4 regions of the Mycolicibacterium neworleansense genome follow, and region 1 is predicted to be linked to each of the others. Evidence: predicted binding sites of a transcription regulator. Region 1 holds the regulator's gene; each other region holds the start of a gene.

Region 1 (7,840 bases):
GGCGGTGTGTGCGTCAACACCGGCACCATCCCGTCCAAGACACTTCGCGAGGCGGTCGTCTACCTGACCGGCATGAGCCAACGCGAGCTGTACGGCGCCAGCTACCGCGTCAAGGACAAGATCACCCCGGCCGATCTGCTGTCGCGCACCCAGCACGTGATCGGCAAGGAGATCGACGTCGTGCGGTCCCAGCTGATGCGCAACCGCATCGAGCTCTATACCGGGCACGGCCGGTTCCAAGACGACCACACGATCGTCGTCGAAGACCCCACCCGAGCCGAATTGGTCACCGTCCGTGGCCGTTTCATCGTCATCGCGACCGGGACCAAACCCGCCCGACCGGCCGGGGTGACGTTCGACGAGGCCCGTGTCCTCGATTCCGACGGCATCCTCAATCTCAGCAGCCTGCCCACCTCGATGGTGGTGGTCGGCGCCGGGGTGATCGGCATCGAATACGCCTCGATGTTCGCCGCGCTGGGCACCAAGGTCACCGTGGTGGAGAAGCGCACCGACATGCTCGAGTTCTGCGACCCCGAGATCATCGAATCACTTCGCTTTCATCTGCGAGACCTGGCAGTGACGTTCCGGTTCGGCGAGGAGGTGACCGCCGTCGACATCGGCACCTCGGGCACCGTGACCACGCTGGCCAGCGGCAAGCAGATCCCCGCCGAGACCGTGATGTACTCGGCCGGGCGCCAAGGCCAGACCGACCACCTCGACCTGGCCAACGCCGGGTTGGAATCCGACAACCGCGGCCGCATCTACGTCGACGACAACTTCACCACCAAGGTGGACCACATCTACGCGGTCGGCGACGTCATGGTGCCCGGCCCGGCGCACGCCGCCGCGGCGGTCATTGCCGCCGCCGCGACTGTGAGCTTCGCCATCCGGGTCGCCTGCATCATCACGATCTTGCCTGATCGCGGGGATGGCCGCCGGAATGCCGGACCCACCCCGGCGCGTTCGAACGCACAAGCGGGGCGGACCGAACCCACGACCCGGGTATGCGAGACACTAGATGGCACGGTGGTGGGCCGTCACAGCGTCCTACCGCAGCGAGGAGACGAAGCGAGATGACCGACAGCAGCGACACCCCAGACCAGCACTACCAGCCCGATCAGAGCGGCATGTACGAGCTTGAGTTCCCGGCGCCGCAGCTGTCGTCGTCGGATGGCCGCGGGCCGGTGTTGATCCATGCCCTGGAGGGGTTCTCCGATGCCGGCCACGCGATCCGGCTGGCCGCCGAGCACCTCAAGGACACGCTCGACACCGAACTGGTGGCATCGTTCGCCATCGACGAGCTGCTCGACTACCGGTCGCGGCGGCCGCTGATGACGTTCAAGACCGACCATTTCACCAGCTACGAGGAACCCGAGCTGAACCTGTACGCCCTGCACGACGGGGTCGGTACGCCGTTTCTGCTGCTCGCCGGCCTGGAGCCGGACCTGAGGTGGGAACGTTTCATCACCGCGGTGCGGCTGCTGTCCGAGCAGCTCGGGGTGCGCCGGGTGATCGGGCTCGGCACCATCCCGATGGCGGTGCCGCACACCCGCCCGGTCATGCTCACCGCGCACGCCAACGACAAGGAACTGATCGCCGACCACACGCCGTGGGTCGGCGAGGTCCAGGTGCCGGCCAGCGTGTCCAACCTGCTCGAGTTCCGGATGGCCCAGCACGGCCATGAGGTGGTGGGCTACACCGTGCACGTGCCGCACTACCTGGCCCAGACCGCCTATCCGCCTGCCGCCGAGGCGCTGCTCGCCGAGGTGGCCCGGACAGGTTCGCTACAACTGCCACTGGAGAAACTGTCCGAGGCCGGCGCCGAGGTCTACAGCAAGATCAACGAGCAGGTAGAAGCCAGCGCCGAGGTCGCCCAAGTGGTCACCGGGTTGGAGCGCCAGTACGATGCGTTCGTTGCCGCACAGGAGAATCGGTCCCTGCTGGCGCGTGACGAGGAACTGCCCAGCGGTGACGAGTTGGGTGCCGAGTTCGAACGGTTCCTCGCCCAGCAGGCCGGTGACAAGTACAAGGACGACAAGTACAAAGACGGACGTGACGGCTTCGGCGACGGATTCCCGAACGGCGACAACCACTCCTAGGAGCCCGATGCCGGGCCGAGAGCGAGGTTGACCAGCATGACCGAGCGCAAACCCCACCTGCGGACCGTTCGCGAGCTCACCCCGACGCTCGAATACCGCACGATCCACGGATACCGGCGGGCCTTTCGGGTGGCCGGATCCGGCCCGGCGATCCTGCTGATTCACGGCATCGGTGACAACTCCACCACCTGGCACACCGTGCAATCGGCGCTGGCGCAGCGGTTCACCGTGATCGCCCCGGATCTGCTCGGCCATGGCAGCTCCGACAAGCCGCGCGCGGACTATTCGGTGGCGGCCTATGCCAACGGCATGCGCGACCTGCTCAGCGTCCTCGACATCGACCGGGTGACCGTGGTCGGGCATTCGCTGGGCGGCGGTGTGGCCATGCAATTCGCCTACCAGTTCCCGCAGTTGGTGGACCGCCTCATCCTGGTCGGCGCCGGTGGGGTCACCAAGGACGTCAACATGGCGTTGCGGGTGGCCTCACTCCCGATGGGCAGTGAGGCGCTGGCCCTGCTGCGGCTGCCCTTGGTGCTGCCGGCGTTGCAGCTGGCCGGCCGGGCCGCGGGCGCGGTGTTGGGCTCAACCGGCCTCGGGCACGACATTCCGGACATGTTGCGCATCCTGGCGGATCTTCCGGAGCCGACGGCATCGTCGGCCTTCGCCCGGACCCTGCGCGCCGTTGTGGACTGGCGTGGCCAGGTCGTCACCATGCTGGACCGCTGTTATCTGACCGAATCCGTTCCCGTGCAGCTGATCTGGGGCGACTCCGACTCGGTGATCCCCGTCAGCCACGCCCGGATGGCACATTCGGCAATGCCCGGTTCCCAATTGGAGATCTTCTCCGGATCCGGGCATTTTCCGTTCCACGACGATCCCGACCGCTTCGTCGAGGTGGTCGAACGCTTCATCGACACCACCGAACCATCGGTCTATGACCAGGATCGGCTCCGCAGCCTGCTGCGCAGCGGACGGACCGAATCGGCGATGAGCGGGCCGTTCGACACCCAGATCGCGGTGCTCGACGCGATGGACGCCGACGAGCGCAGCGCCACCTGATCCTCTGGCCCGCACGGCTGCCCGGGCAGTCCGCCCGAGCGGCCACGGCATGCGACGTAGCATCGGTTTATGGCCATCGACGTCACCGTGTTGCGTGTGTTCACCGACTCCGAGGGCAGGTACGGCAATCCGCTCGGGGTCATCGACAACAGCACCGTCGCCCCCGGCGACCGGCAGCGGATCGCCACCGAATTGGGTTACAGCGAAACCGTATTCATCGATCTGCCGCAGCCCGGCGGTAATTCGGCCAGTGCCCACATCTTCACCCCGGTCGCCGAGTTGCCGTTCGCCGGGCATCCGACCGTCGGCGCGTCGTGGTGGCTGCGCGAAATCGGGTTTCCGGTCCACACCCTGCGGGTGCCTGCGGGCATCCTCCAGGTCGACTATGACGGCGATCGTGCCGTCGTGAATGCCCGCTCGGAGTGGGCGCCGGAGTTCGCCATCTACGACCTGGCCTCGGTCGACGAACTGCTCGCCGCCGACCCCGACGATTTCGACGAGGCCGAGGAGAACTATCTGTGGGCCTGGATCGACAAGGAGAAGGGCACGGTGCGATCCCGGTCGTTCGCACCGCATCTGGGCATCCCCGAGGACGAGGCCACCGGGGCGGCTGCGGTTCGGATGACCGACTATCTCAGCCGGGACCTGACGATCGTCCAGGGAAAGGGATCGGTGATCGAGACCCGCTGGAGTCCTGAGGGCTGGGTTCGCCTGGCCGGCCGCGTCGTCAACGACGGCACTTCCCAGTTGGACTGAGGAGGGACCGGACTACGCCTCGGCGCGGTGGGCCCGCAGCGCCTCGATCTCACGCTCGAAGTCTTCGGCCGAGGAAAACGACCGGTACACCGAGGCGAACCTCAGGTAGGCCACCTCGTCCAGTTCACGCAGGGGACCGAGAATCGCCAGGCCGACCTCGTGGCTGGGGATCTCCGGTGTGCCCAGGCCGCGGACCGCGTCCTCGACCTTCTGCGCCAGCACGTTGAGGGCATCGTCGTCGACCTGACGGCCCTGACAGGACCGGCGCACCCCGCGGATGACCTTCTCGCGACTGAACGGCTCGGTCACCCCGCTGCGCTTCACCACGGCCAGCACGGCCGTCTCAACGGTGGTGAACCGCCGACCGCACTCAGGGCAGGACCGCCGGCGCCGGATGGCCTGACCCTCATCGGTCTCTCGGGAATCGACCACACGCGAATCAGGATGACGGCAGAACGGACAATGCATTACCGCTCCTTCGTCATGCCGTCGGACAACTAGTTCGAGCGCCCTTGAGCGTACCCGCGATGCCCGCGGCAGACTCACCGCCGGGTCCAGTGGGGTGTAGGTGCTCATGCCGACGCCGGCCAGTGTGGCTGACTGCCAGGACGATTCAGCGGACATCGCGCTGCTCAGCCAACCGGCGCGAGCAACGTCTGCCCGGCATCGACTGCCGCGGAATCGAGCTGGTTGAGATCACGGATCTGCTCGACGACCCGCGCCACCGGGGCGTCCGGGGCGACCCGCCGGGCCACCTGCTGCAGCGTCTCCCCTGACTTCACCTGAACCACCGCAAGTTCGGTCGGGCTCGGCGTCTGTGCGTCGGCGCCCAGCACGCCGCCGAACTGGGCAACCAACCCCAGCCACACGGTGATGCCGGCCGCGACCAGCGCCAGCAAGACCGTTGTCAGCGGCGTGATGGGCCGGCTGCGGTGCGATGCCCGCGACATCAGCACGCCGGTTCCGCGGTAGTGGACCGAACCACCGCCGGGCCGGCCGGGCGCGGGCGGCGCGCGGCGGCGAGTTCGGCGTGACGGGGACCCGGACAGCACGGGAACGGCTTTCGGCGGGGATATCGATGATCGCCATCTGACTGCCTTTCGGTGGGACGGATTCGCTCCTGTGTTCGAACATAGTCGCTCAAGTGTTCGATGGATAGAACATGTGATCGAACTGTTGCCAAACGATAGAACAGGGCACCGACAAGTACGGCCGGGCGAAGCCCGCGCGGACCCCGGCCCGGGACCCACAGGGCCTCCACCAGCGGACAAGCCCACGACACGCGTCGAACACATGTTTGATTAATGTTCAAGCAGCGACTACATTCGGCCACATGAGCGACGACCGCAGCAGGGACGGCAGCACCGACAACCCGGCCGGATCGGACGACACGGGCCCACGCCGGGCCGAGGGCGGCCTCACCGACCGGCAACGGACGATTCTGGACGTGATCCGCGCGTCGGTGAACAGTCGCGGTTACCCGCCCAGCATCCGAGAGATCGGCGACGCGGTCGGCTTGACCTCGACTTCGTCGGTCGCCCACCAGTTGCGCACCCTGGAACGCAAGGGCTATCTACGACGCGACCCCAACCGGCCGCGCGCGGTCGACGTGCGGGCCGCCGACGATCCGGCGGCCGCCGCCGTGGTCTCCACCGACGTGGCCGGCTCCGATGCGCTGCCCGAACCGACCTTCGTCCCGGTGCTCGGCCGGATCGCGGCGGGCGGTCCGATCCTGGCCGAGCAGGCCGTCGAGGATGTCTTCCCGCTGCCCCGCGAACTGGTCGGCGAGGGCTCGCTGTTCCTGCTCAAGGTCGTCGGGGACTCGATGGTCGACGCCGCCATCTGCGACGGCGACTGGGTGGTGGTGCGCCAGCAGAGCGTGGCCGACAACGGGGACATCGTGGCAGCCATGATCGACGGCGAGGCCACCGTCAAGACGTTCAAGCGGACGCGCGGTCAGGTCTGGCTCATGCCCCACAATCCGGCGTACGACCCGATCCCCGGTAACGACGCCGCGGTGCTCGGCAAGGTCGTCACCGTGATCCGCAAGATCTGACCGGCCGGGATCGTCCCGGCCGCGGACGGCGGCCGGGACAAGACTTCAGTCCGTTCGGACGAAACCGTTGGTACGAGCGAATTCCTCACTGGCGAACCAGATCTCGGCCACCGCGTCGTCGTACTCACTGCTGTCGGGTGCCCAGTACCGGCCGGACTTCGTGTCTGCCTTGATCGGGTAGCCCTCCGGCGCGCGGTTCGGGTCTTCCAGCGGTAGGTGGATTGCCGTGGCGCTGGGGATCTCCTCGAGTTCGATGGCCGCGTGACGCCCGCTGTGCGTCTCGCTGCTGTACGCCTCGGCCTCGGTGATGACGCGGGTCGGAGCGGTGTCGACATTGTCCTGATCGTTCGGCGCGGCAAAGCCGCCCAGCGCCGCGAAAGCTGACGCCCCGCTCACGCCGCCCGGCGGACTGACGAGCGCCCCGGTGTCGGCCAGGTCCTCATCCGCGAGCTCCGCTTCGATCTCGACATCGGCGTCGTCGCCCTCGGCGACCTCCTCGAAGTCCGCGTCGATGGGGGTGTCGAGGTCCTCGTCGTCGAAGTCCTCGTCATCGAAGTCATCCTCTTCGAAGTCGTCGTCCTCGAAGTCGTCATCGTCTTGATAGCCGTCGTCTTCGTAGCCGTCGAAGCCGCGGTCCGGCGCCGGGCCGGCCAGGCGCGGGGAATCCTCGGGCGGCTCATCGTCCTCACCCGGCGATCGGTACCCGCCGGCCGAACCCTGTGGAGCGGCCCACTGACTGACCGGCATGGCGATGTCGGTGGGACCGTCGTACGGGGACGCCGCAGCCCCGGACTCGTCGGCCGGTCCGGCGAATCGCGCCGTCGTGGCTTCACCGGCACCGTAAGCGCCACCCGGCCGGTAGCCGCCCACCGCCTCGCCGCCGCCCTCATCTTCGAATTCGTCGCGGTCGTACCCGCGCGATTCGTAGCGCGCCTCGTCGTAGCGGCTGTCGTCATAGCGTGAGTCCCCGGGCCCGCCGTCGTCGTAGTCATCGTCGAACGGATCGCGGTCGAAATCGTCATCACCACCGGCCCGGCGGCGGTGCCACAGCGCGGCCCCGACGATCAGACCTGCCAGCAGCAGCACCGGGACCACCGCGATCAGCCACCACCAGCTCCAGTGCCAGGTGAACGGCTTCTTGGTGTCACCGGTCGAGGGTTGCGGACCGCCGGCATGCGGCTGTCCGAGACCCGGAATCTGCAGGCCGCTCAACTCGGAGGCGAGCTTGGAGGGTTCGGTGGTGAACTTGTTGGCCTCGCGATCCCAGGAGATCGCTCCCCCGCTGAACCGCTGACTGATCACCGAACCGTCTTCGGTCTGGTCGGCCATCGGGGCGCCCAGTGCACCCTTGGCCCCGCCCAGCTTGTCCCAGGCCGCCTTCATCGCGCCTCGGACGATCACTGCGCCGTAGTCGGGGGTCCAGAAGATGACGGGTTCGTCGGCCGCGGCGAAGGTGCTGATCCGGCTGTTGGGTCCGAGGCCGCCCTCGGACTCGCTGGCGGTCGGGAAACCCAGATCGCCTTCGGGGCCGCCGACGCTTTCGTACTTCTCCAGCAGTTGACCGGTGACGGCGTTGGCCCCGGTGGCCGGACTGTAGAAGATCTTGCCGCCGGCGTAGTTCTGGCCCAGCCCGTCGTTGCCGATCGGATATTGGTCACCGTCCTTGGCGCCCAGCGGGCCCATCGGCCCGCCCGCCGCGCGGCGAGCCGCGGCGATCGCCGCGGCCGGGTCCGAAGGGACGTCCAGACCGGCGAGCTGATCGGCCAGTTCCGGCGGCACCGTGGTGAACGCCTTGGTCTTGCGGTTCCAGGAAATCTCACCGCCGGTGAACTTCTGGGAAATCACATCGCCGTCGAACGACTCGTCGTCG
Region 2 (7,840 bases), 240 kb from region 1:
ACGGCGCCCCGAACTTCGGCCGCTACCGCACCCGGGTCCGCGGGGCCAAAGAGGTGCTGGGCCAGGTGCCGGTGTCGTGCATGCTCGAAGAGATCGTCACGCCCGGCGAGGGGCAGCTCAAGGCGCTGATTACGGTGGCCGGCAATCCGGTGTTGTCCACCCCGGGCGGCGACAAGCTCGACGAGGCACTGCCGCAACTGGACGCGATGATCTCAATTGACCTGTGGCTCAACGAGACCACTCGGCACGCCGACGTCATCCTGCCCGGTGCTTCGGCGCTCGAGCAGGCGCACTCCGCTGACTTGCTGCTGGGTGCGGCGATCAACAGCTTCGCCCGGTACTCGCCACCGGTGTTCCACCGCGAGGATCCCGATGCGCCTGAGGAATGGGAGATCCTGATCCGGCTGACCGGGCTGTGCACCGGCACCCCCGCCGAGGACGTCGACATCGCCGCGCTCGACGACGGTTGGTTCGACTACCTGTGCTTCACCCAGGGGCTGGACGGCGCGGAGATTCGCCGGCACTACGACCACGGCGGCCCGGAGCGCATGCTCGACCTGACCCTGCGGACCGCCTCATTCGGCGACCGGTACGGCGAAAACGCCGACGGGCTGACCCTGGAGAAGCTCAAGGCCCACCCGGATGGCATCAACTACGGCCCGATGGTGCCGCGCGTACCCGAAGTGCTCGGCACCGCGGACAAGAAGATCCGGGTGGCGCCGCAATACCTGCTCGACGACCTGCCACGGCTGGCCGAGCGGCTCGAACGCAATCCCGACGACCTCGTGCTGGTGAGCCGGCGGCATCTGCGCTCCAACAACTCCTGGTTGCACAACGTCGGCTCGCTGATGAAGGGCCGGGACCGGTGCACCCTGCTGATGCACAGCCGCGACGCCGCCGAGCGCGGTATCTCCGACGGCGACAACGCGGAAGTGGCGTCGACCGCAGGCAAGATCGTAGTGCCGGTCGAGGTGACCGATGCGATCAAGCCGGGCGTGGTGTCGATGCCGCACGGCTGGGGTCACGGTCAGCCTGGCACGCGGCTGGGCGTCGCGAACGCGTCACCCGGGGTGAACACCAACATCCTGTCGTTGCCGGACTTCATCGACGAGCCGTCCGGCAATGGTGCACTCAATGGCATCCCGGTGACAGTCAGCCGGACGCTGGCTCACAGCTAGGGCTCTGGAGGAACCAATAGTTCCTCGGGGTGGAAGTGGTGGTTGACGGTGCCTTGGCCGGTGTCCATCAGCGGCGGTGGATGCCAGTGGATGCGGCCGGTGTCGGGGTCGACACTGGTGGTCCAGCCGAGCCCGACGAGGCGGTTGTCAGGTCCGCAGCTCAGGGCGAGGCCGGGGGCGTCGGTCTGTCCGCCATGCTGCCAGTCGGCTTCGGCGTGGTGAACCTGGCAGTAGTCGGCCGCTGCGGTGCAACCCGGGCGGGTGCAGCCGCGGTCACGGTCATAGAGCAGCAGTCGTTGAGCTTTGGTGGCCAACCTTTGGGTGCGGGCCATGTACAGCGGTTCGGCGGTGTGGTGTTTGTACACGGTGAGGTAGTGAAAGCTGTGGGAGGACAACCGGATCAGGTCATTCATCGGCATCCGGATGCCCGCACCGGTGACGGCGATTCCGGCGCCGGCCTCCAGTTCGGTCAAGGTGGTGGACACGACCACGGTGACCGGAAGCCCGCCATGCCGGCCGAGCCGTTTGGACATCAGAACTTCGCGCAACGCGACCTTGAGTGCGTCGTGATTGCGCTGCGCCTGGGTCCGGGCGTCACGGTCGGCGGCGGCCTGCTGGTGGCAGGCGTCGGGGCCCTGCGAATCGGCTTTGGGCACTTCGACATCGGCGACTGGAGCCTCGAGCGGGTTGGGCGTGGGGTTGTGCAGTGGCTCAGGATCGTTGGGGTTGTTGATGCCCGGCCGGCCCCACACGCCCGTGACCGTAGTCAGATACGACGCGGCCTCGGGGTCCAGCCAGCCCTCGACGTGCACCAGGCCGTCGGCGTCCTGCTTGCCGACCCGCAGCCCACGCAGGTGTGCCGCGACATCGGGCCCGTCGCCGTCCTGGTTGAGCAGATACAGCAGCTTGTCGGCAGCTGCCTTGAGCGTTTCGGGGGTGTCGCGGGTCGCTGCGGCCACCAGGTCTGATTCGATCTGGCCGAGTTCGGCGGTGTTGACGTACTTTTCGGCCTTCGCCACGGTGTCCCGGATGATCGTGATGTGTTCGGTGTTGATCGTGCCGGCCAGCAGCGCCTGGGCGCACGCGGGCAGCAGCGGCTCCAACACCTCACCGCCGATGGCACAGCGCGGCCCCAGATCGGCGGCCGCGGCCACGCGGCGTGAGGCTTCCTTGCCGCTGATCCGCATCCGGGTGGCCAGCACGTCCTTCCAGGACTTGCCACCGATCTCGTGCGGGGCGGCCTGACCCATCAGGGCGGCTTGGATCCGGTGATCGATCATCGCCTGCGTGCGGGCCTGGCGCTCGCGTTCCGACTGGAGCGCCAACAACTCGGCGGTGCCGAACCTGGTGAAATCGACGTCAGCCAGCGTCGAGGTCGCAGCCAGGTGGCCGGCCAGCGCGGTCTGCACCGCATCCCGGTTCTGCGCCAACCCGACCTTCATGATTCGAACACTAGTTCGATACCCTGACAGGAAACCGCTGTTTGGGGCCGATGTGGCCACAGTGGCGAAAGTTCTTCAGGCCCACGCGGCGACTTTCGCTCACCGCGATTTGTAAATTCTCGTCGCGGCCGGGGTGGCGTAATGCCGGTCGGCGCCGGGGTTTCGCCAGGTACGGCACCTCAGCCGGCGGCGCAATCGGTTAACCTGCGTAAACGGTGACTTCGCCGCACTGCGGCACCCCTGAATCGCCCCTTACCTTGAGTGCGTGTCGTCCCAGCCCGAAGGCCATCCCGTATCGCTGCCGAGTCGCCGCGCGCGTGCCGATCAGGCTCGCCAGGTGGCCGACGTGCTGCGCCATCAGATCTACGAGGGCACCTACGACGACGCCCTGCCGGCCGAGGGCGAGCTGGCCGCCGAATTCTTCGTGTCCCGCAACACGATCCGTGAGGCTCTCGCAGTCCTCAAGTCCGAGGGCCTGATCGACCGTGGCACCAAGGTGGGCACACACGTGGCGGCCCGCAAGTACGACCACGGCCTCGATGCGCTGGTGGGCCTGAAGGAGACCTTCAAGGACTACGGCGATGTCCGCAACGAAGTCCGCGCCGTGCAGCGCCTGTCCGCCCCGCCCGCGGTGGCCCGCAAGCTGGCGCTGGAGCCCGGTGCGCAGGTGGTCTTCATCGAGCGGCTGCGCTATCTCGCCGATCTGCCGCTGTCGCTGGACCTCACCTACCTGACGCCCGACATCGGTGAGCAGGTGATCGAGCACCCGCTCGAAAGCAACGACATCTTCGCGCTCATCGAACGGGTCAGCGGGCGCCGCCTCGGTGGGGCCGGCCTTGCCCTGGAAGCGGTTTCGGCTGATCCGCATTCCGCCGCGACGCTGCAGGTGCCGGCCGGGTCGGCGCTGCTGATGGCCGAGCGGCTGACGAGTCTGGACGACGGGACACCCGTCGACCTGGAGTACATCAGGATGCGTGGTGATCGAATCACCATGCGCGGCAACCTCATCCGAGACACATGATTGGGAGCAACATATGACATTGGTCAATCAACGCGCCGATGTCCCGGTGACCATCGACGAATCCCTGTGTATCCAGGGCTGCACGTTGTGCGTCGACGTGTGCCCGCTTGATTCGCTGGCCATCAACCCTGACAACGGCAAGGCCTACATGCACGTCGACGAGTGCTGGTACTGCGGGCCGTGCGCCGCTCGCTGCCCAACCGGCGCCGTCTCCGTCAACATGCCCTATCTCATCCGCTAGAGGACCGAAGTGAAAACAGCCCTGATCGCCCTGACCGCCGGCCTGACCCTCGCGGCGGCCGGATGCTCTCTGGATTCGGCTACCAAATCCGCCGACACCGTCGACGTCGTGGTCGGCTACCAGTCCAAGACCATCAACACCGTCACCGCCGGCACGTTGCTGCGCGCCCAGGGTTACCTGGAACAGCGCCTGAACGACATCACCACCCGCACCGGCACGAAGTACAACGTCACGTGGCAGGACTATGACACCGGCGCCCCGATCACCGCGCAGATGGTGGCCGAGAAGATCGACATCGGCTCGATGGGCGACTATCCGATGCTCATCAACGGATCCAAGACACAGGCCAACGAACGTGCCAAGACCGAAATCGTGTCGGTCACCGGGTACAACCCGAAAGGCGCGCTGAACATGGTTGTGGTCTCGCCTGACTCGCCGGCGAAATCGTTGACCGACTTGGCCGGCAAGAAGGTCTCGGCCAGCGTCGGATCAGCCGGCCACGGCATGCTGGTGCAAGCGCTCGGCAAGGCAGGTATCGACGCCAAGACCGGGGTCGAGGTACTCAACCAGCAGCCGCAGGTCGGTGCGTCCTCGTTGGAATCCGGCCAGGTACAGGCACTTTCGCAGTTCGTGGCGTGGCCGGGGCTGTTGGTACACCAGGGTAAGGCCAAGCTGCTCTTCGACGGTGCCGAACTGAACTATCCGACCCTGCACGGTGTGGTGGTGCGGCGCGCCTATGCGGCCGAGCATCCCGAAGTGCTCGACGCCTTCCTGCAGGCTCAGCTCGACGCCACCGACTTCCTCAACACCAAACCGTTGGAGGCGGCCCGGCTCGTGGCCGAGGGCAGTGGACTGCCGCAGGAGGTCGTCTACCTGTACAACGGGCCCGGTGGTACATCATTCGACACCACGCTCAAGCCTTCGCTGGTCGACGCGCTCAAAGGTGATGTGCCCTACCTGAAGTCGATCGACAACTTCGCCGATCTCGACGTAGCCGGATTTGTACAGGACGGGCCGCTGCGGGCTGCGTTCTCGGCGCGCGGACAGGACTACGACAAGGCCGTGAGTTCCGGTGCCAACCCGTCGGCGTTGAGCGGCACCGACCCGGTGTGCCACACCGCCGTCGACAACCCCGCCACGGCCGGCGAACTCTGGCTCGACGGGGCGGACACCACCACGGCGGCCGTGACGCCGGTGTGCCTGCTCAAGGCGATCCGGCAGGCCGAGGGCGAGGGCAAGAAGGTTCGCGCCGCCTACGTCAGCGACGCCGAACTGGGTACCCGGTGGTTCGCAGACAAGGCGGTGTGGGTCCGCCTGCCCGGGCCGGGAGCCGAGGGGTACCTGCCGTTCGGCACCCAGGCCGGCGCCGAACGTTATACGGCCACGCATCCCGGTGCGGCGGTCGTCGACTATCGGCAGGCGCTGGCAGGTGCGGTATGACCACCACCGACACCGCTCCGGTCACGGCCGATGACCTGACGGCCGCACCGGAGGCGGTGCACACCCGCCGCACGCCCTCGGTCTGGCCGCACCGCCTGCTGCGGCTGGCGTCGGTGGTCGGTGCCGTCGTCCTGTGGCAGCTCCTGACCGCCAACGACGTCCGGCTGGGTCTGCGGTTCGACACCCTGCCCACCGTCACCGAAATCACTGCGGCCCTGGTGAACCGGCTGGGCACACCGGAATACTGGCTGGACCTCGGCCAGTCGCTGATCCGGATCCTCACCGGGTTCGGCATCGCCGCAGTCGTCGGCGTCATCACCGGAATCCTGCTTGGGCGCACCGCTCTGTTCGCCGACATCTTCGGCCCGCTCACCGAGCTGGCCCGGCCGATCCCGGCGATCGCCATGGTGCCGGTGGCGATCCTGCTGTTCCCCAGCGATGAGGCCGGAATCGTATTCATCACGTTCCTGGCCGCGTACTTCCCGATCATGGTCAGCGTGCGCCACGCGGTGCGCGCCCTGCCCACCATCTGGGAGGACTCGGTGCGCACCCTGGGTGGTGGGCGCCTCGACGTGCTGCGCCAGGTGGTGCTGCCCGGAATCCTGCCCGGGCTGTTCGGCGGGCTCTCGGTCGGCATGGGGGTGGCCTGGATCTGCGTGATCTCGGCCGAGATGATCTCGGGCCGTCTCGGGGTGGGATACCGCACCTGGCAGGCGTATACGGTGCTGAACTATCCCGACGTGTTCGTCGGCATCATCACCATCGGTGTGCTGGGCTTCGTGACCGCCGCCGCGGTGGAACTGATCGGCCGCCGTACCACCCGCTGGTTGCCTCGCGGTGAGGAGGTGAACCGATGACCGCTGCGACCACCAGCGGTATGCGGCTGGAACTCGATCGAATCCGGTTGTCCTACACCGGCGCTCCGGTGATCGACAATCTGAGCCTCACCGTCGAGCCCGGCGAGATCCTGGTGCTCACCGGTCCGTCCGGTTGCGGCAAGTCCACGTTGTTGCGTGCGTTGACGGGACTGCTGCGGCCCGACGGCGGCCGGGTCCTGGCCGACGGCGACCCGGTCACCACCACCTCCCGCGACCGAGGCATGGTGTTCCAGGACAGTGCCCTGCTGCCGTGGCGCACGGTGCGGTCCAATATCGAACTGGCCCTGCAACTCCGCGGGGAGCCCAAGGCGGGACGCCGCGGCGGGCCGCGCAATGGTTACCGCGAACGTGCCGATCGCTGGATCGACGAGGTCGGACTGACCGGGTTCGCCGATTTCCTGCCGAAGAGCCTGTCCGGCGGTATGCGCCAGCGGGTCCAGCTGGCCCGCGGCCTGGCCGGCGCACCACGCGCGGTCATGATGGACGAACCGTTCGCCGCCCTGGACACCCAGACCCGGGCTGCCATGCAGCGGTTGCTGATCGACACCTGGCAGGCTCATCCGACGACGATCGTGTTCGTCACCCACGATGTCGACGAGGCGCTCACGCTCGGCGACCGGGTTGCCGTCCTCGGCCGCGCCGGGCAGCCGCTGCGTGCCCTCATCGAGGTGGGCCAGCCCAGAACCGACCATCCCGAACGATCCGCGCTGCGCGCCGAGATCATCGCCGCCCTGGAGCAACCGTGACCGAACTGACTGACATTCCCCACGTCGACGATGCGCTTCGGATCGACTGCGACGTCCTGGTGATCGGCGGTGGGACCGCGGGCACCATGGCGGCGCTGACCGCCGCCGAGAACGGTGCCCAGGTGCTGCTGCTGGAGAAGGCCCACGTGCGGCACTCCGGTGCGCTGGCCATGGGCATGGACGGCGTGAACAACGCCGTCATTCCGGGTAAGGCCCAACCGGAGGACTACGTCGCCGAGATCACCCGCGCCAACGACGGAATCGTCAACCAACGCACCGTCTATCAGACCGCAACCCGTGGATTCGCCATGGTGCAGCGGCTGGAGCGGTACGGGGTCAAGTTCGAGAAGGACGAGCACGGTGAGTACGCCGTGCGGCGCGTACACCGGTCCGGCTCGTACGTGCTGCCGATGCCCGAGGGCAAGGACGTCAAGAAGGCGCTGTACCGAGTGCTGCGGCAACGCTCGATGCGCGAGAAGATCCGCATCGAGAACCGGCTCATGCCGGTGCGCGTGCTCACCCATGAGGGTCGGGCCGTTGGTGCGGCCGCATTCAACACCCGTACAGGCGAATTCGTCACCGTCGCCGCCAAGGCCGTGATCCTGTCCACCGGGGCGTGCGGCCGTCTCGGTCTGCCCGCATCGGGGTACCTGTACGGCACCTACGAGAACCCCACCAACGCCGGAGACGGGTATGCCATGGCCTACCACGCCGGTGCCGAACTGTCGGGAATCGAGTGTTTCCAGGTCAATCCGCTGATCAAGGACTACAACGGCCCGGCCTGCGCCTATGTGGCCAACCCATTCGGCGGTTATCAGGTCAATGCGCTGGGGGAGCGGTTCGTCGACTCCGACTACTGGTCGGGGCAGATGATGGCCGAGGTCAAGGAGGAGA
Region 3 (7,840 bases), 990 kb from region 1:
TGAGGGCAAGAACGCGGTGGTCATGCTCAAGGGCATCGGCACCGATCCGGCCAGCGGCGAGGTCGTCGCGGAAACCCTTACCACCGTGGTCATTCGGGGCGAAGGCGGATTCGGCGGGCAGCCGGGGCAGCGCCCGGAGGCACCGCAGATTCCCGACCGCGAACCCGACGCCCAGGTGGTGCTGCCCACCCGTGAGGACCAGGCGCTGATCTACCGGCTCTCCGGGGATCGCAACCCCCTGCACAGCGATCCGTGGTTCGCGAAGAATCTCGCCGGGTTCCCGAAGCCGATCCTGCACGGCCTGTGCACCTACGGGGTGGCCGGCCGGGCGCTGGTGGCCGAGCTCGGCGGCGGCGACGCCACCAAGGTCCATGCGGTGGCGGCGCGGTTCAGTTCGCCGGTGTTCCCGGGAGAGACGCTGACGACGTCGATCTGGCGTACCGAAGCCGGCCGGGCGGTGTTCCGCACCGAGGCCAGCGGTCCCGACGGGACAGATGCCCGGCTCGTGCTCGAGGACGGCGCCGCTGAGTATTCCGACTGATCCGGCCGGTCCGGCAATTTCGTAGAAGCCCTGCACGCCGCGTGGTGGGTTGACAGGATCGAACCACTACGGCGCGCACGGGGCGGTGCGGGATGGGTGGTGGCGGATGACGCAGGCAAACCTGGTCGTTGGATATCTGGCCACCCCCGGTGGCGCCGATGCTCTGGCCTTGGCGGTCCGGTTCGCCCGGACATTGGGCGCCGAGGTCAACATCTGCATCGTGCTACCGCCCGACACCGCGCCGCCGGGGACCGTACCCAAAGGTGGCGGCTACGAGGAAGTCGTGGCCGAACAGGCGCAGGGCTGGCTGGACGACGCCTTGGCCTCGGTGCCCGACGACGTTGTGGCGCACACGCATCTGAGCTTCGACGAGTCGTTCACCGACGGCCTGATCCGCGAAGCGCTGCGGCTGCAGGCGGCCGCCATCGTGGTCGGTGGCGCCGGCGGCGGACTGGTCGGCAGCTTCTCGCTGGGGTCGGTGGTCAACGAACTGCTGCACTCCTCACCGGTGCCGGTCGCGGTGGCGCCGCGCGGAACCCGTGATTCCCGGGTGCAGCGCGTGCACGAGATCACCTGCGCCATCGGCCGGCGTCAGGGTTCGGATCTGTTGCTCGCCACCGCGGTCCGGGCCAGCCGGGTGGCGGACGTCCCGCTGCGGCTGGTGTCGTTGGTCGCACTCGATCCGACTTTCGGCTCGCTGCGCGGCGACGCCGAGGCGGTCCGGTCGCACGCGCTCGCCCACGCCGAACGCACCCTCGATGCGGCCAGAAACGAACTGCCGGCTGATTTTCCGGTGACCTCCACCATCGTCAACGGCCCAAGCGTCGAGGCTGCCGTCGAACAGTTGAGCTGGGATGACGGTGACGTCATCATGGTCGGGTCCAGTCGGCTCAGCGCGCCACGGCGGATCTTCCTCGGCTCCACCGCGGCGAAGATGTTACGGGTGTTGGACGTACCCATGGTGGTTGTGCCCCGGGATGAACTGAAAGACGGCGAGGACAACTCATGACCGAGTCCGCATCGGAACGCGAGTCGCATCAGAAGCTCGAGGAGGCCGAACACCCGGCGGGGCTGGTGTCCAAGGGGCTTGCCGCGGGCAAGGTCGGTACGTTCTCGGGTGCGATCCTCGGGATCTCATGTGTGGCACCCGGATACACACTGACGGCGAGCATCGGCCTGATCGTCGCCGCGGTCGGGCTGAAGATGCCTGCGATCTTCATCGCCGGCTTCATCCCGATGTTCCTGACCGCGTACGCCTACCGCGAGCTGAATTCGCGTGCGCCTGACTGCGGTGCGTCGTTCACGTGGTCCACCAAGGCATTCGGGCCATATGTCGGCTGGATGTGCGGATGGGGCATGGTGGTCGCGTCCATCATCGTGCTGTCCAACCTCGCCGCTATCGCCGTCGAGTTCTTCTACCTGTTCATCGCCCGGGTCACCAACCACCCGCCGATCGCCGAGCTCGCCGACAACAAGGCCATCAATATCGTTACCACGCTGGTGTTCCTGGTGATCGCGACTGCCATCGCCAGTCGCGGCATCACAACGAGTGAACGGGTGCAGTACGTCCTGGTGGGTTTCCAGATGGTGGTGCTGCTGGCGTTCGCGGTGCTGGCGTTCGTCCATGTGGGCCGCGGCGACGCCCCGGCCGGCTTGTCGTTCGACCTCGACTGGTTCAACCCGTTCAGCGGACTGGTGTTGAGCGCCTTCGTGGTTGGCGTGACCGGATCGATCTTCGCCTTCTGGGGCTGGGACACCTGCCTGACGCTGGGGGAGGAATCCAAGGATCCGACGAAGGTGCCGGGCCGGGCCGGATTGCTCTGCGTGCTGTCCATCCTCGCGACGTACCTGCTGATCGCGGTCGCGGTCATGATGTACGCCGGCGTCGGCGAATCCGACCTCGGACTGGGCAATCCGGACAATGCCGAGAACGTGTTCGCCGCACTGGCGGACCCCGTGCTGGGCACCTGGGCCGGCCCGCTGCTGTTCCTGGCGATCCTGGCCTCGTCGGTGGCCAGCCTGCAGACCACGTTCCTGCCCGCCGCGCGGGCGATGCTGGCGATGGGCGCCTACAAGGCCTTCCCGCCGCGCTTCGCCGAGGTCAGCCCGCGCTACCTTGTGCCCACCTACGCGACCGTCGTCGCGGGCGTCGTCACCGGTGTGTTCTACACCGTGGTGAGTCTGCTGTCAGAGAGCGCCTTGCTGGATACCATTGCCGCCCTTGGCATCATGATTTGCTGGTACTACGGCATCACCGCGTTCGCGTGCGTGTGGTACTTCCGCCGGGAGCTGTTCACCAGCGCCCACAACGTGGTGTTCAAGTTCCTGTTCCCACTGCTCGGCGGGATCGTGCTCGCGGCGGTGTTCGTGATCTCGATCGGCGAGAGCATGGACCCGGAGAACGCCAGCGGCGCGGCGATCGGCGGCATCGGCCTGGTGTTCTTCATCGGCTTCGGCGTGCTGCTGTTCGGTGCCGTGCTCATGTTGATCTGGCGGTCGGTCAATCCGGCGTTCTTCCGCGGCGAGACACTGCGCTACGACACACCGTCGCTGGTGGACTGACGCACGAGCACCGCGAAATCAACGAAATGGTCGTCACCGCACGGTCTTCACGACCACAGCGTTGATTTCGCGGTCGAAGCCTCCGAGCTATCCGGCCGCGTTGCCGATGCCGGACTCGCCCTTGTTGTGCGCCAACTCGAACGGATCCAGCAGGTCCCACACCGTGGTCACGGCCTGGACCTTGAGTTCGGCGCCGGGCTCCTCCAGGTTGATCAAGTCGGCGATGATGTCGTAGCCGTAGTACACCGCCGACCCCGGCGGCGTGGTCTTGATCAGCTCGTTGATGATGGTCTGCCGGGCAGCCCGCGCGGCGTCATCGTCACCCAGCGCCGGTGCCAGGCTGGGCAGAATCTTGCTGATCGGGATCACCGCATTCACCCACGGCACGATTTGGGTGCCCCGGTAGATCTGCTCGGTCGCCTCGCGCACAAGCGGTTTGAGCTCGTTCGGCGCGGCGCCCATCAACGCATCCCGCAGATCCAGGATCTCGGGGGGAATGTCCTTCGGCTCGGGATCATTGTCGCGCAGGGGGTTGGGGTCCCACGGCGTAGCTGCCTGGTCCTGGACTGCGGCGACCTTCGGGGTGACCGAGGTCTTGCTCGTCGGCTGCGCGACTGTCTCGGTATCCGGCTTTTCCTCCACCACGGGCGTCGGCTTGGGAGCCGCGGCCTGCTTGGGAGCGAACAGGTCCTTGAGCTTGGCGACCTGGCCGGCCTCGAACTCCTCGGCACTCGGCTTCGGCTTGGGCTTGACAGCCACCGGCTTGGCGGGCTTGGCGGCCTGCACGGTCTTGGTGACGTGCGCGGCCGCCTTCTCGATCTTGTCGGCCTGCTTGTCGATGCTTTCCTTGACGCTGTCCTTGACCTTGGACAGCGGCTTGGCGCGCTTGGTGTCGCCGGCCTTTGTTTCACCACGCTTGGGCCCAGCGTTGACGCTCGACGTGCTGCTGGTCGATTCCTTGGCCGCGCCGTCACCCGAATCCGCGTGGGCGGTGCCTTGGCCGGCCACGGCGATCGCCGCTCCGACTCCTGCCGCTACCGCGACACCACCGAGATAGCCGATGTACTTGGTTGACGCTGACGTTGTGGCCATTGCCTGCCTTTCAGACCCGATCCCCAGCCCAGAGGCATCGTAGGGGGCCGCGGCGTGATCGGCATCACGAGGTGACCTACACCCACGTGCTGCCATGCACCCACGCCACTCCTGGTTCGAACAATTGTTCGATACACTGGTCTGGTGGGTTGGCATAACGGGCCGCCGAGCTGGTCGGAGATGGAGCGGGTGCTTCCCGGCAAGCCCCGCCGGTCCGGGCTGCCGCTGGAGCCCGCCGGCGACGGCGGGGACAGCCCGGCCTGGTCCCGCAAGCGTGGTGCCTATCAACAGCCGGACATCTCCCGCATCGGCGGTTCGGTGCGTTACGCCGAACTGCACACGCACAGTGCCTACAGCTTCCTCGATGGAGCGAGTACGCCGGAGGAGTTGGTCGAGGAGGCGGCCCGGTTGAACCTGCGGGCCATCGCGCTGACCGACCATGACGGGCTCTACGGCGTGGTGCGGTTCGCCGAGGCGGCCAGGGAGCTTGACGTGGCCACGGTGTTCGGTGCCGAGCTGTCGCTGGGAAACGTCCCCCGCACCGAGGACCCCGATCCGCCCGGCCCGCACCTGCTGGTGCTGGCCCGTGGGCCGGAGGGATACCGGCGGCTGTCCCGCGAGATCGCCAAGGCGCACCTGGCCGGCGGTGAGAAGGGTAAGCCCCGCTACGACTTCGACGAGCTCACCGAGGCCGCCGGTGGGCACTGGCACATCCTCACCGGCTGTCGCAAAGGTCATGTCCGCCAGGCGCTCTCGGAAGGCGGTCCGGAAGCCGCCGCCACCGCACTGGCCGACCTGGTGGACCGCTTCGGGGCGGACCGGGTCAGCATCGAGCTCACCCATCACGGCCATCCGTGTGACGACGAGCGCAACGCCGCTCTGGCCGGGCTGGCTCCACGGTTCGGCATACCGGTGGTAGCCACCACCGGTGCGCACTTCGCCGCCCCCGAGCGGGGCCGGCTGGCCATGGCGATGGCCGCGATCCGGGCCCGCAACTCGATGGATACCGCGGCCGGGTGGCTGGCCCCACTGGGCGGGTCGCATCTGCGCTCGGGGGAGGAGATGGCCCGGCGGTTCGGTACCGAGATCGTGACGGCAGCAGCGGATCTCGGTGATCAATGTGCCTTCGCGCTGGCGCTCATCGCCCCGCAACTGCCACCGTTCGACGTCCCAGCCGGACATACCGAGGACAGCTGGCTGCGGCATCTGGTCATGACGGGGGCGGCTGAGCGGTACGGGCCGATCAACCATGCCAAGAAGGCCTATGCACAGATCGAACACGAGCTGCGCATCATCGAGCAACTGAAGTTCCCGGGCTATTTCCTTGTGGTGCATGACATCACCCGGTTCTGTCGCGACAACGACATCCTGTGCCAGGGCAGGGGATCGGCGGCCAATTCGGCGGTCTGCTATGCGCTCAAGGTCACCAACGTCGACCCGATCGCCAACGAGCTGCTGTTCGAACGGTTCCTGTCCCCGGCCCGCGACGGTCCACCCGACATCGATATCGACATCGAATCGGACCTGCGCGAGAACGTCATTCAGTACGTCTACGAGCGTTATGGCCGTGATTACGCCGCCCAGGTCGCCAACGTCATCACCTATCGCGGACGCAGTGCGGTCCGCGACATGGCCCGAGCGCTGGGTTTCTCCCAGGGGCAGCAGGACGCCTGGAGCAAGCAGCTCAGCCGGTGGAATGGGCGTCCGGACTCGCCAGAGGCAGAGGACATCCCGCAGCCGGTGATCGAGTTGGCCACCCAGATCGCCAACCTGCCGCGGCACCTCGGCATCCACTCCGGCGGCATGGTGATCTGTGACCGCCCGATCGCCGACGTGTGCCCGGTGGAATGGGCCCGCATGGCCAACCGCAGCGTGCTGCAGTGGGACAAAGATGACTGTGCGGCAATCGGTTTGGTCAAGTTCGACCTGCTCGGCCTCGGCATGCTCTCGGCGCTGCACTACGCCATCGATCTACTGGCCGAGCACAAGGGCATCACCGTGGACCTGGCCAAGCTGGATCTGTCCGAACCGGCGGTCTACGAGATGCTGCAGAAGGCCGACTCGGTCGGGGTGTTCCAGGTGGAGTCCCGCGCACAGATGGCCACCCTGCCCCGGCTCAAGCCGCGGGAGTTCTACGACCTGGTGGTCGAGGTTGCGCTGATCCGGCCCGGCCCGATCCAGGGCGGCTCGGTGCACCCTTACATCAAGCGGCGCAACGGTCTGGAGAAGGTCACCTATGACCATCCCTCGATGGAGCCGGCGCTGAAGAAAACGCTGGGGGTGCCACTGTTCCAGGAACAGCTCATGCAATTGGCCGTCGACTGTGCGGGTTTCACTCCGGCCGAGGCCGACCAGTTGCGCCGGGCGATGGGTTCCAAACGCTCCACCGAGAAGATGCGCCGGCTGCGGAGCCGGTTCTATGACGGCATGGCCGAGCTTCACGGCATCACCGGTGACGTGGCCGAGCGGATCTACGAGAAACTGGAGGCGTTCGCCAATTTCGGTTTCCCGGAGAGTCATTCGCTGAGTTTCGCGTCATTGGTGTTCTACTCGTCGTGGTTCAAACTCCACCATCCGGCGGCGTTCTGCGCGGCGCTGCTGCGGGCACAGCCGATGGGGTTCTACTCGCCACAGTCGCTGGTGGCCGACGCGCGCCGGCACGGGGTAGTGGTACACGGCCCTGATGTCAACGCCAGCCTGGCCTACGCCACGCTGGAAAGCGCAGGCATGGACGTGCGGCTGGGGCTGGGCAGCGTCCGCCACATCGGCGACGAGCTGGCCCAGCGCCTGGTCGACGAGCGAAATGCCAACGGGCCGTTCGAAACCCTGATCGACCTGACCAACCGGGTGCAGCTGTCGGTACCGCAGACCGAGGCGCTGGCCACCGCCGGTGCGCTGGGTTGCTTCAAGATCAGCCGGCGCGAGGCGCTGTGGGCAGCGGGTGCGGCGGCCACTCAGCGGCCGGACCGACTGCCGGGGGTGGGCTCGTCGTCGCACGTGCCGCCGTTGCCGGGGATGAGCGCCCTGGAGCTGTCGGCTGCCGACGTGTGGGCCACCGGTGTCTCGCCGGACAGCTATCCCACTCAGTACCTGCGCGCCGACCTCGACGCGCTGGGGGTGATTCCCGCCGACAAGTTGCTGGATGTCGTCGACGGAACCCGGATCCTGGTTGCCGGGGCGGTGACTCACCGGCAGCGTCCGGCGACCGCGCAGGGCGTGACGTTCATGAACCTCGAAGACGAGACCGGGATGGTCAACGTGCTGTGTGCGCCGGGGGTGTGGGCGCGCTACCGCAAGCTGGCGCAGACGGCACCGGCGCTGGTGGTCCGCGGCATCGTGCAGAACGCCAGCGGGGCGGTCACCGTGATCGCCGACCGGATGGGCCCGGTCGAGCTGAAGGTCGGCTCGCGGTCGCGAGACTTCCGCTGACCCACTGTGAGTTAGGTAACCCTTATGACTGGGACGCGGCTCGTGTTAACCTCAAGTCCTCAGAGGACCTGAGCAATTTTCGAGTTCGCCGGAGGTCGGATCGGTCCGAAGTGCGGAAGGGGATCCAAATGAAGTGCATGACCAGCAAATGGTGTGGACGTGTTCAACCACGCTCTCGTCCAACGCCACTGGGCCGGACGCTGGGGGCGGTAGCAG
Region 4 (7,840 bases), 760 kb from region 1:
CCAGCACGGTCTTGACCTCTGCGGCGAATTTCTTTGCCCCGGAACGGATGTAATGGACCGCGCCGTCGAGCACCGCCGGCACCAGCACGTCCAGGTCAGGCTGCGGCGCGGTGATCCAGGTGGTGAACAGGGCCCGCAATCCGTCGGCGTCGGACTGATCGGAGAGCAGGTTGATGAACGGGTCCAGGTCCGAGACGGCCAGCGCGCGCATCAACTCGACCGTGCGGTCGACCGGGCGGAATCCGGCCAGGGCATCGAATTGCCCTAGCGCAACCAATAATTCGGGTTTGTGGCTCCGGTCGCGGTAATTGCGGACGGGTGAGGACACCGGGATCTCGAGCCGGTCCTCGCGATCGAAACCCTCACGGGCCTGCGCGGCGCTCGGATGGGCCTGCAACGACAACGGTTCATCGGCGGCCAGCACCTTGACCAGGAACGGCAGTGCGTCGCCGAATCGGCCGATCGCCACGCTGCCCAGTTGCCCTTCGGGATCATCGTGGACCGCCTGCAGCAGCGACTCTTCGCCGTGCTCGGTCTGCAGCCACGCCGGATCGCCCGGATGCGCGCCGAGCCACAGTTCGGCCTCCGGATGGATTGTCGGACTGGGCCTTCCGGTGAAATCGGCGATTGCTGTGCGCGAACCCCAGGCATAGGTCCGCACCGCTCCCCGTAGCAGATGCACTTCTTATCCTCGAACCAGTTTCAAATATACGGCCGTCATCTCCATGCGGACAGCCAAAATCGCCAGTTGTTGTTCCGGGCGTCCCACCGGCAGGATTGCTCCGGCCGGCTCCGGCACGTCCTCGGCACCGATCACGGCGATGTCGTCGAATCCACTGACCCGGGCCCCCACCGCTTGTCGTTCGGTTTCGGCGATCAACACGAAGGTACGCATGCGCTGCGGCAGCGGTCCGTCGATCTCGTCGTCATGGAACAGCGATCGGGCCGCGGGCAACCCCACCGCCCCGCTGCCGATCGCCGCGAGTACGTCACCGAGTTCGGCTGCGGCCACCACCTCACCGGCCAGGCGCAACATCGCAGCCGCCCCGTGCCGGGCCAGAGCCAGGGTGGCCGGATTGTCGCCGGCCAGCACGACGGCGCTGTCCGACATCCGCGCGACCAGTGTCTTGGCGGGGTTGGTGAACAGTTCTCGTGCGGCGCTGTTGCGCAAGGCCTCGGCATCCAGTTCGTCTGCCAGGCCGGCCAGATCCACCCGCATACCCGGATCCACCACGTGCAGCGCGGCCAGACCAGCGGCCAGGAAGCGGGTCAACCCGAAGTCGTCGGGCACCCACAGCCGGACCGCGCGGCCGGCCGCGACGTCGCGCAACGGCCCCTCGTTGGGTGCCACGATCAGCACCCGCGCACCACGGCGCACACCGGTGGCTGCCGCGTTCACCAGTGCCGGGTCACCCGGGTCGTCACCGGCCACAATCATCACGTCCAGCGCGCCCAGCCACGGTGGGGCCTCGGCGGCCACCACGATCGGCGCCGAGATCGACGCGCTGAGCGCGGCGGCCAGCATGGCGCCCGCATTCTGGGCGGTGCCGCGGCCGGCAACCCAAATCACCGTGCGCGGTGGGTGATCCGCGCGCAGGGGGTCGAGCAGGCCCTCGGCCAACGCCGCAGCGGTGGCCCGAACCTGGGCACCCGCCATGGCCGCGGCCCGCAGCAGACCGTTGCGATCGGCGGCGAGAAGACCGTCACCGTCGTCCAGGTCGACCGTGGCGTCCACGGCGTTCACGGCACCGGCTCGCTCACCCCACGGATCTGCGCCGAAACTCTGTCGACGAGCGCGGCGACGTCCTCGGCGGTGCGCGCCTCGACGTTCAGCCGCAGCAGCGGTTCGGTGTTCGACGTGCGCAGGTTGAACCAACTGCCGTCGCCGAGATCGACCGTGACACCGTCGAGGTGATCGATGGACTGGATCGAGCTGCCAAAGGATTTGAGCACGGCCTCGACGCATGCCGGGGCATCGCTCACGGTGAAGTTGATCTCGCCGGATGCCTCGTACCGCTGATAGTCGGCCATGAACTCCGAGAGCGGGCGGTCCTGCTCCCCCAGTGCGGCGAGCACGTGCAGCGCCGCGAGCATGCCCGAGTCGGCACCCCAGAAGTCACGGAAGTAGTAGTGCGCCGAGTGTTCCCCGCCGAAGATCGCGCCGGTCTCGGCCATCAGGCCCTTGATGTAGGAGTGCCCGACCCGGGACCGCACGGGGGTGCCGCCACGTTCGATCACCAGCTCGGGAACGGCGCGCGAGGTGATCAGGTTGTGGATCACCGTGGCACCGATCTCGCGCTTGAGCTCGCGGGCGGCCACCAATGCGGTGACCGCGGAAGGTGACACCGGGCGTCCGAGTTCGTCGACGACGAAACAGCGGTCAGCGTCGCCGTCGAAGGCCAGGCCGATGTCGGCGCCGGTGGCCAGGACATGGGCCTGCAGGTCGACGAGGTTCGCCGGATTCAGCGGATTGGCCTCGTGATTGGGGAAGCTGCCGTCGAGTTCGAAGAACAGCGGGAGCACCGTGACACCGGGGATCGGTCCGAGCACCGCAGGCGTGGTGTGGCCGGCCATACCGTTGCCCGCATCGACCGCGATGCGCAGCGGCCGCAGCGTGCTGAGGTCGACCAGAGACCGGAGGAAGCTGCCGTAGTCGGCCAGCACATCGCGGTCGGACAGCGCACCGGCCGGGCCGTCGTAGGCCGGCACCCCGGCGATCACCTCGTCGGAGATGACCGACAGCCCGGTGTCCTTACCGACCGGCTTGGCCCCGGCGCGGCACAGTTTGATCCCGTTGTAGGCGGCGGGATTGTGGCTCGCGGTGAACATCGCCCCCGGGCAGTCCAACAGGCCCGAGGCGAAATACAGCTGATCGGTGGAGGCCAGTCCGATGCGGACCACGTCGAGGCCCTGGGCGGTGACACCATCGGCGAATGCGGACGCCAGCGTCGGCGAACTGGCACGCATGTCGTAGCCGATCACGACCTGTGCGGCACCCTCGCCGCGGACCAGTCGAGCGAAGGCACCGCCGACCTCGGCCACGAACGCCTCGTCGATCTGACTGCCGACCAGTCCCCGGACGTCATAGGCCTTGATGACATCGTGAACAGCCGCCGCTGGCCTAGACATATAGCTCCTTGTGAAACGGAATCGTTGGCGCCAGCCTAACCGTCGGGCGGCGTCGACACGTTCACTACTCTTGGGCCGGTCGTCGTCTGGCCGGGCCCAGTCCGTGCTAGTTGTCGGGGTCCGGCAACACCCGAAGGTGCCCGCGACGACGGCCGTTGGGCTCGGCCGGGCGCGCCGGCGGTGCCATCACCGCGCTGGTGCCCGCACCGGTCGAGGGATCGGAGAACCCGGCCACCACGCCGCCACGGGGAACCGCGCCGGGTTGGCCTTCGCGGACCGCATCGGCCAACGCCACCAGGTCGTCCTCATCGGGATGGGTGGGCAGCGGCCCGGCGTGGCGGACCAGCTCCCAGCCTCGCGGCGCCGTGATGCGGCCGGCATGGCCGACACACAAATCCCAGGAGTGGGGCTCAGACACCGTGGCCAGTGGTCCGACTACCGCCGTGGAGTCGGAGTAGACAAAAGTCAGCGTCGCCACGGCATAGTGCGGGCACCCGGGCCGGCAGCAGCGACGGGGAATATTCACGCTCCAGAGATTACTTTGGACGATCGCTGTGTGCCGCCGGACACGCGCAGCCGTCGGGCCCCCGATCCCGAACCGTTACGATCATCGCCGTGGCCCAGCGCAACCCATGGCGATCGCGTCGCGGCCGCGATATGCGCGGTCCGCTGCTTCCGCGTTCGGTTCCGGGCTGGCGCAGCCGCTCGGAACGGTTCGACATGGCGGTGCTGGAGGCTTACGAGCCGATCGAACGGCGGTGGGCGTCGCGGCTGCGTGAACTCGACGTCGCAGTCGATGAGATTCCGCGGATGTCCCCGAAAGATCCGGACAGTGTGCAATGGCCACCCGAGGTCATCGCCGATGGGCCGATCGCGTTGGCGCGGCTGATACCTGCTGGGGTCGACGTCCGAGGAAATGCGACCCGGGCTCGAATTGTCTTGTTCCGCAAGCCGATCGAGCGCCGGGTCAAAGGATCCGACGAGCTTGCGGACCTGCTGCATGAAATCCTGGTGGCCCAGGTGGCCACCTATCTGGGAGTTGAACCGTCAGTCATCGACCCGACAATCGACGACGACTGACGCCGAGTGCCACACCTTGCGATGAAGCGCTCTGCCGAACAGCGCGTCAGATGATGCCGCGCTTGAGCCGGCGACGCTCCCGTTCGGACAGCCCGCCCCAGATACCGAAGCGCTCATCGTGCGCGAGCGCGTATTCCAGGCAGGCGTCCTTCACCTCGCATCCTTGGCAGATGCGCTTGGCCTCGCGGGTAGACCCGCCCTTCTCCGGGAAGAACGCCTCCGGGTCGGTCTGTGCGCACAGCGCACGTTCCTGCCATTGGTCGTCTTCGGCTTCCGGATCAACATCAATGTGCTCGGGTACCAAACTCAGCTGAGGACGTCCGGCCGTCCCCATCGGTGTCTGCCCGGCGTCGATGTGCGGTGCGTTGTCTACCGAGCCGAGTAGCCGGCCGTCGAACCGGACCACACGATCGAAATCGCCGCTCTCATAAGACATTATCCCCCGCCTCCTCACTCGGTCTCGTAGATCCTAAGTGGAGCCCCACTATTGCGATGTGCGGTCACCCCATTCGAACATTTGATCGAATCTCGGTCCGCGACACCGGAATCGGTCACCAACCGGGAAATGACACATCTGTGATTACACACGTGTTAGCTGCCGGGGTCAAGCGCCAGGACGCGAATTCATACCATCTCGTAATGTCAAATCGGCGCGTCGCGACATCGGCGTGTCCTGGTCGTGACGACGTCGTTTCCATCCGCGCGCCCTCAACGCCTAGGGTCGGACGTTGTGAAGATCACCGTTCTGGTCGGCGGCGTCGGAGGCGCCCGGTTTTTGCTGGGGGTACAGCACCTGTTGGGCCTCGGCCAGTTCGCCGGGAGCGACAGCAAGCACGAACTCACAGCGATCGTGAACGTTGGCGACGATGCGTGGATGCACGGCGTCCGGATCTGCCCGGACCTCGACACCTGCATGTACACCCTGGGCGGCGGTATCGATCCCGAGCGCGGCTGGGGCCACCGGAACGAGACCTGGCACGCCAAGGAGGAGCTCGCCGCCTACGGCGTGCAACCGGACTGGTTCGGCCTGGGCGACCGGGACCTGGCCACCCACCTGGTGCGCACCCAGATGCTGCGGGCGGGCTACCCGCTGTCGCAGGTCACCGAGGCGCTGTGTAAACGCTGGTCACCGGGGGCGCGGCTGTTGCCGGTCACCGATGACCGCAGCGAGACCCACGTGGTGATCACCGACCCCGAGGATGGGGCACGGCGGGCGATCCACTTCCAGGAGTGGTGGGTGCGCTATCGCGCCCAGGTGCCCTCACACAGCTTTGCGTTCGTGGGTGCCGAGCAGGCAACTGCCGCACCCGGGGTCACCGAGGCCATCGCCGAAGCCGACGTGGTGTTGCTGGCACCGTCGAATCCCGTCGTGAGCATCGGGCCGATCCTGCAGATCCCCGGTATCCGGGGCGCGCTGCGTTCGACCAAGGCGCCGGTGGTCGGCTACTCTCCCATCATCGACGGAAAACCGTTGCGCGGCATGGCAGATGAGTGCCTGTCGATCATCGGTGTGGAATCCACCTCACAGGCCGTCGGTCAACACTTCGGAGCCCGGTCGGGCACCGGAATTCTGGACGGCTGGCTGGTGCACGAGGGCGATGACGCCGAGATCGAGGGCGTGCAGGTGCGTGCGGTGCCACTGTTGATGACGGATCCCGCGACCACCGCCGAGATGGTGCGGGCAGGTCTGGACCTGGCAGGCGTCGGGCTGTGACCGCCGCGGTGAACACCGAGCACGGGTCTGCCGATCGGATCGAGATCCTGCCCGTGCCAGGGCTTCCCGAGTTCCGGCCCGGCGATGATCTGGCCGCCGCCCTCGCCCAGGCGACACCGTGGCTGTGTGACGGGGATGTGCTGGTCATCACCAGTAAGATCGTGTCCAAGTGCGAAGGCCGCATCGTCACCGCCCCTTCCGATCCGGAGGAGCGGGATACCCTGCGGCGCAAGCTCATCGACAGCGAGGCCGTCCGCGTTCTGGCGCGCAAGGGCCGGACCCTGATCACCGAGAACGCCATCGGGCTGGTCCAGGCCGCCGCCGGCGTCGACGGCTCGAACGTCGACTCGAACGAATTGGCCCTGCTGCCCGTCGATCCCGACGGCAGCGCACAGGCGCTGCGCGCGGGCCTGCGTGAGCGGCTCGGCGTCACCGTCGCCGTCGTGATCACCGACACCATGGGCCGCGCCTGGCGCAACGGCCAAGCTGATTTCGCCATCGGCGCATCCGGGCTCACCGTGCTGCACGGTTACGCCGGCGCCCGCGACCGGCACGGTAACGAACTGCTCGTCACCGAGGTGGCCGTGGCCGACGAGATCGCCGCGGCAGCCGATCTGGTGAAGGGCAAGCTCACCGCAATCCCGGTCGCGGTGGTGCGGGGCCTGGATCTGGCCGACGACGGGTCGAACGCACGCACGCTGCTCCGGTCCGGTGAGGATGATCTGTTCTGGCTCGGCACGGCCGAGGCAATCCAATTGGGACGCAATCAAGCTCAGCTGCTGCGTCGCTCGGTGCGCGCATTCTCCGCTGAACCGGTCGATCACGCCCTCATCGAAGCCGCCGTCGGCGAGGCACTCACCGCGCCCGCCCCGCACCACACCCGCCCGGTGCGCTTCGTCTGGGTGCAGGACGCCGCTACCCGTACCCGCCTGCTCGACCGGATGAAGGACAAGTGGCGGGCTGATCTCACCTCCGACGGCCGTGACCCGGAATCCGTCGAGCGACGCCTCAGCCGCGGCCAGATTCTCTACGACGCACCAGAACTCGTGATTCCGTTCCTGGTCCCCGACGGTGCTCACAGCTATCCCGACGAAGCCCGGACCCAGGCCGAGCACACCATGTTCACCGTGGCGGTGGGCGCTGCGGTGCAGGCCCTGCTGGTGGCATTGGCGGTTCGCGAGGTGGGCAGCTGCTGGATCGGCTCGACGATCTTCGCCGGTGATCTGGTGCGCGCCGAGCTCGATCTCCCCGCGGACTGGGAACCTCTGGGCGCCATCGCAATCGGACACCCCGCAGAACCGCAGCCGCCACGCGACCCGGTCCCCACCGACGGCCTGCTGGTCGTGAAGTGAGCGCCGAGAGCCTGCACGCCTCGGCAGTCGAGGTACTGACGCATTGGCAGACACCCGATCCCGGCCAGGACACCTTGCGCCATGCAGTGCTGTCGTTTCTGGCCGCCCGTCCCGATGCCTGTCTGCGGGCGTGCGTGCCCGGCCACATCACCGCCTCGGCACTGGTTGTCGACCACACCGGAACTCAGACGTTGCTCACCCTGCATCCCCGCTTCGGCCGCTGGCTGCAGCTCGGCGGGCACTGTGAGGAAACGGATTCCGACATCCGGGCCGCCGCACTGCGCGAGGCCACCGAGGAGTCCGGCATCACCGGGCTGGCCGCCGACCCGCAACTGGCGGCGCTGCACGTGCATCCGGTGACCTGCTCGTTGGGCGTACCGACCCGCCACCTCGACATGCAGTTCGTGGTGCGGGCCCCGGCCGGCGCCGAGATTGCCTGTAGCGACGAATCTTTGGACCTGCGCTGGTGGCCGCTGGATGCGCTGCCCGAGGGCACCGACTTCGGCCTTCAACAACTCGCCGACTCGGCGGCGCGAACCGTCTAGTCTGGGCCGGTGAACCGCGG

The links. The regulator LexA, encoded in region 1, represses DNA repair genes until DNA is damaged. The targets are predictions, from matches to a motif close to CGAACANNTGTTCG.
Region 2: the regulator LexA is predicted to act here: its motif matches at 2,625-2,638, upstream of BN2156_RS07550 (HNH endonuclease signature motif containing protein).
Region 3: the regulator LexA is predicted to act here: its motif matches at 4,313-4,326, upstream of BN2156_RS13650 (error-prone DNA polymerase).
Region 4: the regulator LexA is predicted to act here: its motif matches at 4,720-4,733, upstream of cofD (2-phospho-L-lactate transferase).

What each region holds. Positions count from the first base shown of each region.
Region 1 is NZ_CWKH01000001.1:1,859,288-1,867,127, forward strand. It holds partial or broken gene BN2156_RS08700 (FAD-dependent oxidoreductase) at 1-855, shown strand, start outside; gene BN2156_RS08705 (proteasome assembly chaperone family protein) at 1,074-2,099, shown strand; gene BN2156_RS08710 (alpha/beta fold hydrolase) at 2,136-3,158, shown strand; gene BN2156_RS08715 (PhzF family protein) at 3,228-3,914, shown strand; gene nrdR (transcriptional regulator NrdR) at 3,927-4,382, opposite strand; gene BN2156_RS08725 (LysM peptidoglycan-binding domain-containing protein) at 4,547-4,966, opposite strand; gene lexA (transcriptional repressor LexA) at 5,248-5,970, shown strand; gene BN2156_RS08735 (LGFP repeat-containing protein) at 6,016-7,840, opposite strand, start outside.
Region 2 is NZ_CWKH01000001.1:1,617,110-1,624,949, reverse strand. It holds gene BN2156_RS07555 (molybdopterin-dependent oxidoreductase) at 1-1,178, shown strand, start outside; gene BN2156_RS07550 (HNH endonuclease signature motif containing protein) at 1,175-2,620, opposite strand; gene BN2156_RS07545 (GntR family transcriptional regulator) at 2,886-3,641, shown strand; gene BN2156_RS07540 (4Fe-4S dicluster domain-containing protein) at 3,655-3,882, shown strand; gene BN2156_RS07535 (ABC transporter substrate-binding protein) at 3,892-5,322, shown strand; gene BN2156_RS07530 (ABC transporter permease) at 5,319-6,179, shown strand; gene BN2156_RS07525 (ABC transporter ATP-binding protein) at 6,176-6,946, shown strand; gene BN2156_RS07520 (fumarate reductase/succinate dehydrogenase flavoprotein subunit) at 6,943-7,840, shown strand, end outside.
Region 3 is NZ_CWKH01000001.1:2,849,663-2,857,502, reverse strand. It holds gene BN2156_RS13670 (MaoC family dehydratase) at 1-541, shown strand, start outside; gene BN2156_RS13665 (universal stress protein) at 648-1,550, shown strand; gene BN2156_RS13660 (APC family permease) at 1,547-3,103, shown strand; gene BN2156_RS13655 (hypothetical protein) at 3,191-4,195, opposite strand; gene BN2156_RS13650 (error-prone DNA polymerase) at 4,340-7,624, shown strand.
Region 4 is NZ_CWKH01000001.1:2,616,269-2,624,108, forward strand. It holds gene manA (mannose-6-phosphate isomerase, class I) at 1-682, opposite strand, end outside; gene BN2156_RS12405 (TobH protein) at 686-1,744, opposite strand; gene BN2156_RS12410 (phosphomannomutase/phosphoglucomutase) at 1,741-3,129, opposite strand; gene BN2156_RS12415 (DUF3499 domain-containing protein) at 3,236-3,655, opposite strand; gene BN2156_RS12420 (metallopeptidase family protein) at 3,787-4,209, shown strand; gene BN2156_RS12425 (WhiB family transcriptional regulator) at 4,256-4,645, opposite strand; gene cofD (2-phospho-L-lactate transferase) at 4,940-5,923, shown strand; gene BN2156_RS12435 (coenzyme F420-0:L-glutamate ligase) at 5,920-7,275, shown strand; gene BN2156_RS12440 (NUDIX hydrolase) at 7,272-7,820, shown strand; gene BN2156_RS31365 (hypothetical protein) at 7,830-7,840, shown strand, end outside.